Regions from separate parts of the Arenibaculum sp. genome, predicted to be linked through region 2. Evidence: riboswitches for the same ligand, from Rfam matches in the RefSeq annotation. Region 2 holds a riboswitch; the other holds the start of a gene.
The links. Region 2 has a riboswitch for thiamine pyrophosphate ahead of thiC (phosphomethylpyrimidine synthase ThiC). Riboswitches for the same ligand answer to the same signal wherever they lie in the genome.
Positions count from the first base shown of each region.

Region 1 (5,644 bases), on a different contig from region 2:
CGCCTCGCGCGCCAGCTTCGCCGTCAGCACGGCGTCGCGCGCGGTGGCGCAGCCGGCGGTGTTGGGCAGCAGCCGCCAGCGCCCGCCCAGCAGGTCGACCATGCTCTCGGCGTAGGATTCGAGGCTGATCCGCCGGATCGACACGGTCACGACCTCCGCGCCGCTCGCGGATATCGCGTCGAGCATGACCTTGCGGTTGGGATAGCCCGAGGTCCCGATCAGCAGGCGCGAGCCGAGCGCCTGCCCGGCGAGCGTGAATTCGTCGGCCATGTCCTTCTCCTCCATCCGCCGGCTCAGCCACCCTGGAACGGGCGGACGATCTCGATCTCGTCGCCGGCGCCGAGGCGGTGCTCCTCCCAGCGCGACGACGGCACCACCTCGCCGTTGACGGCGACGGCGACGCCCTTGGGCGCCGTGACGCCCCGGCTGCGCAGCAGCTCGGCCACGGTCGCCGCCGACAGCGGCTCGGGCTGGCCGTTGACCCGGATGTCTGCGTTCATCTCGTTCCTCCGGTTGCGAAACGGTCGAGGCCGAACCCCGCGATCCCGTCCGGCACCGTCCCGTCCAGGACCAGCCGGCTGACCGCGTCGACCGTGACCGGCGTCAGCAGGATGCCGTTGCGATGATGGCCGGTGGCGAGCACGAGCCCCTCGACCGGGGTCGGCCCCAGCACCGGCGCGTCGTCGCGCGATCCCGGGCGGAAGCCGACCCAGGTCTCCTCGATCGCCAGTTCCTCGATGCCCGGCAGCGTGCGCCAGGCCCCTTCCAGCAACGCCAGCATGCCGCCCGCGGTAATGGTGGTGTCGAAGCCGCGCTCCTCGACCGTCGCGCCGACCAGCAGCCGCCCGTCCAGGCGCGGCACGAGGTAGACGCCCGGCGTCCACACGACGTGGCGCAGCAGCGGCTCGCCCTCATGCATCCGCAGCGCCAGCATCTGGCCCTTGATCGGCCGCACCGGCGGCCGGGCCTCGTCGGGCACGCCCTCGATGCGGCGCGACCAGGCGCCGGCCGCCAGCACGACGACGTCAGCGGCGTGCGCCTGCGCGCCGACGGCGACGCCGCGCGCCCGGCCGCCTTCGACCAGGACGCGGCCGACCTCCGCGTGCTCGTGGACGCGCGCGCCGGCCGCCTCGGCCGCCCGGCGCAGCGCCGCGGCCAGCAGGCGGTTCTCGACCTGATGGTCGTGCGGGCTGTACAGCGCCGCCGAGACCGAGGGGCTCAGATAGGGTTCGCGCCGGCGGACCTCGCCGCCGGTCAGCCAATGGGTCTCGACCCCGGCGTCCTGCTGGAGGCGGTGGTTGAAGCGCAGCCGGCCGACGTCGTCGGCGGTCAGCGCCACGACCAGCGTCCCCTCCGTCCGGAGCTGGACGCCGATTCCGGACGCGGCCTCGACCTCGGCGGCGAAACCGGGCCAGAGCGAGCGGCTCAGCAGGTTGAGGCGCAGCAGGGCGTCCTCGCCGGGCTCCGTCTCGACCCCGGCGGCGAGCATGCCCGCCGCCGCGTGGCTCGCCCCGGCGCCGGCAGCACCCCGGTCGAACACCGCGACCGCGCATCCCGCGGCCGCGAGCCGCCACGCGATGCCGAGCCCGATCACGCCGGCGCCGACGATCGCGACGCGCGGGCGCGCGCCTGGTGCTGGAGGAGGAAAGAGAGGGGAGGGCGTCACCGGTTCCGGGCTTCCTTCGCTGGCATTATCCAGGCAGGTTCGATGGGTCTGATCTCAGCCGCGCGACCGCGCGGCACCCCAGCCGAGGCCACCTTCGCGCGCCGCGGGCCGGCGCGCAAGGGGATTCGGGCGCGCTTCCCATAAGGAACGCGAGTGGGACCGATCGGAACATTTCATTGTCTTTTCGCAGGCCCATCCGCCAGCGTGGCCTCCTCGATCAGGAGGTCGCATGGCCTGTCACAGCATCGCAAAGCCCGGGATGGCCCCGGGCGTCCCGCTTCCCTTCTCGTTCGTCGTCCTCTGGAGTTCCGGCTACATCGGCGGCGCCGTCGGCCTGAACTACGCCGAGCCGTTCACGATGACGTTCCTGCGCTTCGCGCTCGCCGGTGTCCTGCTGCTGCTGATCGCGGTCGCGACCCGGGCGCCGTGGCCGGCGAGCCGGCGCGAGGCGGGACACATCGCGGTGGTCGGCCTGCTGATCCAGGCGGTCCAGTTCGGCGGCCTGTATTCCGGGATGAACGCCGGCGTCTCGGCGGGGGTGTCGGCGCTGATCGTGGGGCTGATGCCGATCCTCACCGCGCTGGGTGCCGGCTGGTTCCTGGGCGAGCGGGTATCCCGGCGGCAGTGGTTCGGCCTCTGCCTGGGGCTGGCGGGCGTCGTCGCCGTCGTCGGCGACCGCCTCACCGCGGGCGGGGACGCCGGCGGGTTCCTGCTCGTCGGGCTGGCCCTGTTCGGCATCACGGCCGGGACGCTGTACCAGAAGAAGTTCTGCGCCGGCATGGACCTGCGGACCGGCGGGTTCATCCAGATGGCGGTGGGCGCCCTCGCGTTGCTCGTCCTCGCGGGCATGGCGGAGACGATGGAGATCCGCTGGACCGCCGGCTTCGTCGGCTCGCTCGCCTGGCTCGCGGTGATGAACTCGATCGGGGCGGTCAGCCTGCTGTTCGTGATGATCAGGCGCGGCGAGGCGACCAGGGTCGCGAGCCTGTTCTACCTGATCCCGCCGATGACGGCGCTGATGGCCTCCGTCGTCCTCGCCGAGATGCCCGGCCTCGCGACGGTGGCCGGCTTCGCGCTTGCCGCCCTCGGGGTCCGCCTGGGCACGCGCAGCTGAGGCCCGGCTTGGCCGCGGTCTTTGCACGGCCGCCGGGTTTGCGCTACCAATGGCCGCCCGCGAACGACCGCACCAGATCCAGCCCATGCCCAGCCAAGGCCCCCTGGCCCTCTACCGCGAACGCCGGGGCACCGGCACGCTCAAGGCGGACGCCGCGCAGGAATACGCGGCCGAACGGCTGCAGAGCCTGCACGCCGCGCTGAAGGAATACCGGCCCTCGACCGGCAAGGCCGGCTGGCGCGAGCGCTTCGGCCTCGGCCGCCGCCAAGCGGAGCCGGAGCCGCCCCAGGGCCTGTACATCTACGGCGACGTCGGGCGCGGCAAGTCCATGCTGATGGACCTGTTCTTCGAGGCGTCCACGGTCGAGCGCAAGCGCCGGGTGCATTTCCACGCCTTCATGCTGGAGGTCCACCGCCGCCTGCACGAGATGCGCAACGCGCGCGCCGGCAAGGCCGACCGCAGCGTCGACGAGAGCCTGCCCGAACTGGCGCGCCAGCTCTCGGAGGAGGCGTGGCTGCTGTGCTTCGACGAGTTCCACGTCACCGACATCGCCGACGCGATGATCCTGGGCCGGCTGTTCACGGCGCTGTTCGAGCGCGGCGTGGTCGTCGTCGCGACCTCGAACTGGCCGCCGGACGACCTCTACAAGGACGGCCTCCAGCGCCACCTGTTCCTGCCGTTCATCGCGCTGCTGAAGGAGCGGATGGACGTGGTCGAGCTGTCGGGGCCGGTCGACTACCGGCTGGAGCGTCTGAAGGGGCAGGCGGTCTATTTCCACCCGCTCGGCCCGGCGAGCCGGCAGGCGATGGCGGACGTCTTCGCCCGGCTGTCGGACGGCAGGGAGCCGAAGCCGGCGGCGCTGTGGACGCAGGGCCGCAAGGTGGAGGTGCGGCGCGCCTCGGGCTCGGTCGCCTGGTTCTCCTTCGAGGAGCTGTGCTCGCGTCCCCTGGGGGCGGCCGACTACATCGCGATCGCGACCCATTACGGCACGGTGCTGGTCGACGGCGTGCCGCGCCTGAAGGCGGCCCAGCGCAACGAGGCCAAGCGCTTCATGACCCTGATCGACGCGCTCTACGAGCACAAGGTCAAGACCGTGATCGCCGCCGAGGTCCCGCCCGAGCGGATCTACGAAGAAGGCACCCACGCCTTCGAGTTCCAGCGCACCGTCAGCCGCCTGATGGAGATGCAGAGCGAGGACTACATCGAGGCGCAGCACCTGACGTGAGGATAGCAACGCGGGGCGCGATCTACGACGTGCTCAGGGGATGCTGGAGGAAGCGGGGAATTCTATCCGGCTCTCGTGACTTCGCAAGTGCCGGCTTGTTCACTAGGATGTGGCTATCGGACTTTATATCCGGTAGATTTAACTGCTCGTGTCGGCATGCCGGATGCAGCTAAGAATTGTGGAGGAACATGTAGATGGAATATTCACTTGACACGCTGGTTGAAATGGCGCGCCGGGTGAAAATGACTCCGGAGCAGGAAGAGTCGCAGCGGCGAAGCTTCGCATATGGGAATGTGGCGTTTGAGAATCCCCTCGTCACGCGCGAGATGATAGACCGTGCTGCGGAAACCTTGCGGAGCCATGGCAACTGAAGGGAGGGAGGGAGACCGCCACAGCGAGGGCCGTACTCCTGATCTAATCACCGACCCGCATCAACGAGCCGAGCGTGAATCGCTCAATGGCGTTGGGCAGGTTCGCGTCTTGTACGAGATGATCGACGAATGGTTGCAGCCGGGTCGTATCTTCCAGTTGCGCCCTTCGCGGATCTTACAGCTTCATAGGCCTGCGTTGGACGGGCTTAGCTTATTTGCTGGATTATGGCGCCCAGGTGGTGTCGATATCCATGGCAGTCGTCATAACCCGCCTGGAGCTCACCTCGTGGCGGGGCTCATTGAAGAACTCTGCGACTATGTCAATAGTCACTGGGATCGCCCAGCCATACATTTGGCCAGCTACGTCATGTGGCGGCTGAATTGGATCCACCCTTTTGACGACGGAAATGGCCGCACTGCTAGAGCAGTCGCCTATCTAGTGCTGTGTACGAGACTGGGCTTCCGTCCTCCAGGCGAGCCGACAATCCCGGATCAAATTGTCAGCAACCGCAAGCCTTATTACACGGCGTTGGAAGCTGCCGATGCGAGCTTCGCTGAAACCGGTGTTCCTGATATCTCTGCAATGGAAAAGCTTCTCGCCGACATGTTGGCGGCTCAGCTACTGCACGTGGTTGAGCGGGCATACGGTCAAAGCATCGACTTGAAAAAGGAAGAATAGGTACGGGCACTTCGGAGAGCGGCCGCCTCGCGGCGGCCGCTCCCCGCTCCTCACTTCGCCGCGGTTCGCACCGGGCCCAGGCGCAGGAACTGGGTCTCGCTGACCGCGCCGTCGACGCCGTCGTTGTCGGTGACCGCGACCATGGTGCCGTCGGCGGTCACGGCGAAGCCCTCGACCTTGTCCGGAGTCCAGCCCTTGGCCGCCGCCATCGCCGGCAGCAGGTCGAGCATCGCCGCCTTCTCCACTCTGGGCGCCGGCTCGCCGGCCGGGGCCGGCGCGACGTCCGCCAGCGAGACGCGGTAGACCATCTTCAGCGCGGCGTCGGGGCCGCCGCGGTTGTCGCGCTCGAGCACCGCGAACTCGCCCTTGCCGAGATGGGTGATCTCCGACAGGCCGACCCAGCCGCCGGCCGGGCTCTTCGGCGCGTCGAGCGGGTAGGCGACGAAGCCCCAGGCGCCGTCGGCCGGGGTGTAGACGGCCAGCTTCACCATGCCCTTGGCGTCGTCCTTCCACGACCGCTGCACGGCGAGGACGACGCGGGTCGTGCCGCCGGCATCGACGTATTCGCTGACCCCCTCGAAGCCGAAGC
Region 1 is NZ_DASYHS010000040.1:22,053-27,696, forward strand. It holds gene thiG (thiazole synthase) at 1-270, opposite strand, end outside; gene thiS (sulfur carrier protein ThiS) at 294-500, opposite strand; gene thiO (glycine oxidase ThiO) at 497-1,666, opposite strand; TPP riboswitch at 1,661-1,757, opposite strand; gene VGO20_RS04160 (DMT family transporter) at 1,896-2,780, shown strand; gene zapE (cell division protein ZapE) at 2,866-4,005, shown strand; gene VGO20_RS04170 (hypothetical protein) at 4,200-4,376, shown strand; gene VGO20_RS04175 (Fic family protein) at 4,495-5,055, shown strand; gene VGO20_RS04180 (esterase-like activity of phytase family protein) at 5,106-5,644, opposite strand, start outside.
Region 1: linked by a shared signal. The riboswitch ahead of thiO (glycine oxidase ThiO) and the one ahead of thiC (phosphomethylpyrimidine synthase ThiC) in region 2 are both predicted to bind thiamine pyrophosphate.

Region 2 (5,644 bases):
TCAGCGTCGTCTCGACCGCCGTGCGGTAGGTCGCGTCGCCGCTGCGCAGCCAGGCCCGCCACAGCAGCTCGAAGATGCCGGGCTGCGGGAACTTCGGCGCCCCGCCGATGCCGCCATGGACCGGGTCGACCTCGCGTGCGAGGCGTTCGGCCACCTGGTCGAGCACGGCCGGCTCGATCGGCCCCGCGGGCCGGCTGGCCGACAGCCGGGCGAGCCCCTCGCGCAGGGCGGCGACGTTGCCGGCGACCTTGTCGCGCTCGCGCCCATAGGTCGACGCCACGCCGCGCAGCACGTCGGGAAAGCCCGGGCGGCCCCAGCGGGCGGCCGGCGGGAAATACGTGCCGCCCCAGAACGGCTCGCCGTCGGGCGTCAGGAACATCGTCAGCGGCCAGCCGCCCTGCTGGCCGAGCAGCGCCAGCGCCTGCTGGTAGACCTGGTCGAGGTCCGGCCTTTCCTCCCGGTCGACCTTGACGTTGACGAACAGCGCGTTCATCAGCGCGGCCGTCTCCTCGTCCTCGAAGCTCTCATGCGCCATCACGTGGCACCAGTGGCAGGCGGCATAGCCGACGGACAGCAGGATCGGCTTGTCCTCGGCGCGCGCCCGCTCGAACGCCGCCCCGCCCCAGGGCATCCAGTGGACGGGGTTGTCGCGGTGCTGCAGCAGATAGGGGCTCGTCTCCCCCGCAAGCAGGTTCCGGCCCGGTCCGTTCGCGGTCATGTCGCCTCCCTCCGATGGTGCGGGCGCCGGGAATGTCTGGCGTGCGCGGGGCCGGACCCTGGGAGTGGTGCGCGTTGCGCATGCGCACCCCATCTGTAGAATGTGCCCGCCTCGCCCGCGGGCTCAATCCCGAATTCCAACCCGTCTTCCGAGGGAGCTCCACGCATGAAAGTCACCATCGACATCGACTGCACTCCCGACGAGGCCCGGCAGTTCCTCGGCTTGCCCGACGTCAAGCCGATGCAGGACGCCTTGATGCAACAGATGCAGGACCGTCTCGCTGCCAACCTGCAGGCGATGGACCCGGAAACCATGATGAAGACCTGGCTCCCCGCCGGCATCCAGGGACTGGAGCAGGTGCAGAAGATGTTCTGGTCGCAGATGGAGGCGGCGCTGGGCAAGAAGGAAGGGCACCGCAAGTGAGCGAACGCAGAACCGACGATCCCCGTCCCTACTTCCAGGCGCATGTCTTCTGCTGCACCAACCGGCGGCCGGACGGGCACCGCCGCGGCTCCTGCGCCGCGCGCGGCTCGGAGAAGCTGCGCGACTACATGAAGGCGCGGGCGAAGGAGCTCGGCCTCGCGCAGACGCGCGTCAACGGCGCCGGCTGCCTGGACCGCTGCGAGCTGGGACCGGTCGTCGTGATCTATCCCGAGGGGGTCTGGTACACCTACCAGACCCGCGAGGACGTCGACGAGATCCTGCAGGCCCATCTCGTCGAAGGCCGGCGGGTCGAGCGGCTGATGCTGCTGCCCGGCCAGACGGAGCCGCGGGACCTCGCCTCCGCGCAATGAGCGCCGATACCGTCTTCGCGCTCGCCAGCGCACCCGGCCGCGGCGGCGTCGCCGTCCTGCGCGTCTCCGGCCCGCGCGCCGGCGCCGCGCTGGAGGCGCTGTGCCGCCGCCCCCTGCCCCGGCCGCGCGAGGCGGTGCTCGCAGGCCTCGTCGACCCCGGTACCGGGGAGGCGATCGACAGGGGCCTGGTCCTGTGGTTCCCCGCGCCGCGGAGCTTCACCGGGGAGGACGTCGCCGAGCTGCACGTCCATGGTGGGCGTGCCGTCGTCTCGGCGTTGGTCGAGGCCCTGTCCGCCCTGCCCGGCCTGCGCCTCGCCGAGCCGGGCGAGTTCACGCGGCGCGCGTTCGAGAACGGCAAGCTCGACCTGACCGAGGCCGAAGCCGTCGCCGACATCGTCGCGGCCGAGACCGCGGCCCAGCGGCGCCAGGCGCTGCGCCAGCTCGACGGCGCGCTCGGCCGGCTCTACGAGCGATGGCGCGACCGGCTGACCCGGGCGCTCGCCCATCTCGAAGCGGACATCGACTTCCCCGACGAGGACCTGCCCGGCGGCGTCGCCATGGCCGTGCGCCCGGTGCTGGCCGGCCTGGCCGCCGAGATCGCGGGCCATCTCGACGACGGGCACCGGGGCGAGCGGCTGCGCGACGGCGTCGCGGTCGCGATCCTCGGCGCGCCGAACGCCGGCAAGTCGAGCCTGCTCAACGCGCTCGCCCGGCGCGACGTCGCGATCGTGTCCGAGCGGGCGGGCACGACCCGCGACGTGGTCGAGGTCCATCTCGACCTGGGCGGCTGGCCGGTGACGCTGGCCGATACCGCCGGCCTGCGCGACGCGACCGACGAGATCGAGGGCGAGGGCATCCGCCGTGCGCTCGACCGGGCGGAGAAGGCCGACCTGCGCCTGGCGGTGTTCGATGCCACCGCGCTGCCGGCGCTCGACCCACGGACCCTCGCCCTGCTCGGCCCCTCGACGATCGCGGTCGTCAACAAGGCCGACCGGGCGCCGGGCCTGGATGCCGGCGCCGCGGTTCCCGGGGCCCTCGCCGTCTCGGCGGCGACCGGCGCCGGGCTGCCGGCCCTGCTGGAGCGGCTGACCGGGATGGTCGCGGACGGCCTGGATGCGGCCGGCCCGCCGGCCCTGACCCGCGCGCGCCACCGCGCGGCGCTGGAGGACTGCCGCGCCGCTCTGTCGCGCGCGCTGGACGCCCCGCTGCCGGAACTGGCGGCCGAGGATGTCCGCCTGGCGTCCCGCGCTCTCGGCCGCATCACCGGCCGGGTCGACGTCGAGGACCTGCTGGATGTCATCTTCCGGGACTTCTGCATCGGCAAGTGACGCGGGCCGGTGTTTCACGTGAAACGTCGCGTCCCGGCCCGCGCCGTCTCCGGCCTTGACGCGGAGCCGGGCATCGGCCAGCATCGGCTCCGTCCAGGGGAGCCCCGATAGGGGGCTGAGAGTCCGCCGGCCTACGGGCGACGCGGAGACCCTTCGAACCTGATCCGGATCGTACCGGCGTAGGGAGGGACGAAGGCGTCGCGTAGCGTTCCCCTGCCGGGGCTCGTGCGGCCGCCCCTTCTCCTCGCGGCCGCCCGGATTTCCGCTGCAGGAGATCCATGATGCCCGATACCCGCACCACCTCCCCCGAGGTCTCCGTCTCTACGGGGACGTTCCCGAACTCGCGCAAGGTCCACGTGCCCGGCCGCCTCCATCCCGACGTACGGGTCGCGATGCGCGAGGTCGACCTGTCGCCGGGCGCCGGCGAGCCGCCGGTCCGGCTCTACGATTCCTCCGGCCCCTATACCGACCCGGCCGCCACGATCGACGTGACCGCCGGGCTGCCGCCCTTGCGCGAGGCGTGGATCCAGGGACGTGGCGACGTCGAGAGCTACGAGGGCCGGGCGGTGCAGCCCGGCGACAATGGCCGCCGCGCGGCAGAGGCCGGGTGCCTCGCGCGGTTCGCGACCGGCCGCTCGCCGTTGCGTGCGGCCGGCGGCGGGGCCGCGACCCAGCTCGCCTACGCGCGCGCCGGCATCGTGACCGCCGAGATGGAGTATGCCGCGATCCGGGAGAACCTCGGCCGCGAGGCGGCGGCCGAGTGCCCGCGCGACGGCGATCCGCTGGGTGCGGCCCTGCCCGGCTTGGTGACGTCGGAATTCGTGCGCGACGAGATCGCCCGCGGGCGCGCCATCCTACCCGCCAACGTCAATCACCCCGAATGCGAGCCGATGGTGATCGGGCGGAACTTCCTGGTGAAGGTGAACGCCAATATCGGCAACTCCGCCGTCGCCTCCTCCGTCGCGGAGGAGGTCGAGAAGATGGTGTGGGCGATCCGCTGGGGCGCGGACACGGTGATGGACCTGTCGACCGGGACCGACATCCACGACACGCGGGAATGGATCCTGCGCAACGCCCCGGTGCCGATCGGTACCGTGCCGCTCTACCAAGCGCTGGAGAAGGTCGGCGGTCGGCCCGAGGACCTATCCTGGGAGGTGTTCCGCGACACGCTGATCGAGCAGGCGGAGCAGGGCGTGGACTATTTCACGATCCATGCCGGGCTGCGCCGTGCCCATGTCCCGCTGACCGCGGGCCGCGTCACCGGCATCGTTTCGCGCGGCGGTTCGATCATGGCGAAGTGGTGCCTGGCCCATGGACGGGAGAGCTTCCTCTACGAGCGGTTCGAGGAGATCTGCGGGATCCTGCGGGCCTACGACGTCAGCATCTCGCTGGGCGACGGCCTGCGGCCGGGCTCGATCGCGGACGCCAACGACGCCGCCCAGTTCGCCGAGCTGGACACGCTGGGCGAGCTGACGCAGGTCGCCTGGCGCCACAACGTCCAGGTGATGGTCGAAGGACCCGGCCATGTTCCGATGCACAAGATCCGGGAGAACATGGACCGTCAGTTCGCTGTTTGCCGCGAGGCCCCCTTCTATACGCTCGGCCCGCTGACCACCGACGTGGCGCCGGGCTACGACCACATCACCAGCGGCATCGGTGCCGCGATGATCGGCTGGTTCGGCACGGCGATGCTATGCTACGTGACGCCGAAGGAGCATCTCGGCCTGCCCGACCGCGACGACGTCAAGACCGGCGTCATCACCTACAAGATAGCCGCCCATGCCGCCGACCTGGCGAAGGGCCACCCGGCCGCGCGCGAGCGGGACGATGCCTTGTCGCGGGCGCGGTTCTCCTTCCGCTGGAACGACCAGTTCAACCTGGCGCTCGATCCCGACACCGCGCGCCGCTTCCATGACGAGACGCTGCCCGCGGAGGGAGCGAAGCACGCCCGCTTCTGCTCCATGTGCGGGCCGAAGTTCTGCTCCATGAAGATCACGCAGGAAGTGCGGGAGCAGGCGGCCGGGATGTCCGGCTGAACGCGGGCGTTTCACGTGAAACACTCCCGGTGACCAAGCCCCGGCCGGAACCCCGTTCGGCCGGGGCGCTGGCCGCCGGCCGGCTGTGACATCCTCACGCGGCGCCGGTGCGCCGCGCCGGACGCTTTGACGCCGGGCGCCCGACACCATACATTGGCGCCCATCATGTGGAGATACGACGTAATCGTGGTCGGCGGCGGCCATGCGGGATGCGAGGCCGCCGCCGCGGCGGCGCGCATGGGCGCCGAGACGTTGCTGATGACCCATCGGGCCGATACGATCGGCGAGATGTCGTGCAATCCCGCGATCGGGGGGCTCGGCAAGGGCCATCTCGTGCGGGAGATCGACGCGCTCGACGGGGTGATGGGCCGGGTGATCGACCGTGCCGGCATCCAGTTCCGCATGCTGAACCGGAGCAAGGGCCCCGCCGTCCGTGGCCCGCGCGCCCAGGCCGACCGCCGCCTCTACCGCGAGGCGATGCAGGACGTGCTGCGGGCGCAGGACAACCTGACCATCGCGTCGGAGGCCTGCGAGGACCTGGTCCTCGGCACCGACGGCAGCATCGCCGGTGCCGTCGGCGCGTCCGGCGCCGTCTGGCGGGCGGGTGCTGTCGTCATCACCACCGGCACGTTCCTGCGCGGCATGATCCATATCGGCGAGGAGCGGATACCGGCTGGCCGGGTCGGCGAGGCGCCGTCGCTCGGCCTCGCCGCGACGCTCGCACGCTGCGGCTTCGCGCTCGGCCGGCTCAAGACCGGGACGCCGCCG
Region 2 is NZ_DASYHS010000184.1:4,004-9,647, forward strand. It holds gene VGO20_RS18330 (thioredoxin domain-containing protein) at 1-718, opposite strand, end outside; gene VGO20_RS18335 (DUF6489 family protein) at 884-1,141, shown strand; gene VGO20_RS18340 ((2Fe-2S) ferredoxin domain-containing protein) at 1,138-1,512, shown strand; gene mnmE (tRNA uridine-5-carboxymethylaminomethyl(34) synthesis GTPase MnmE) at 1,509-2,840, shown strand; TPP riboswitch at 2,926-3,044, shown strand; gene thiC (phosphomethylpyrimidine synthase ThiC) at 3,122-4,876, shown strand; gene mnmG (tRNA uridine-5-carboxymethylaminomethyl(34) synthesis enzyme MnmG) at 5,042-5,644, shown strand, end outside.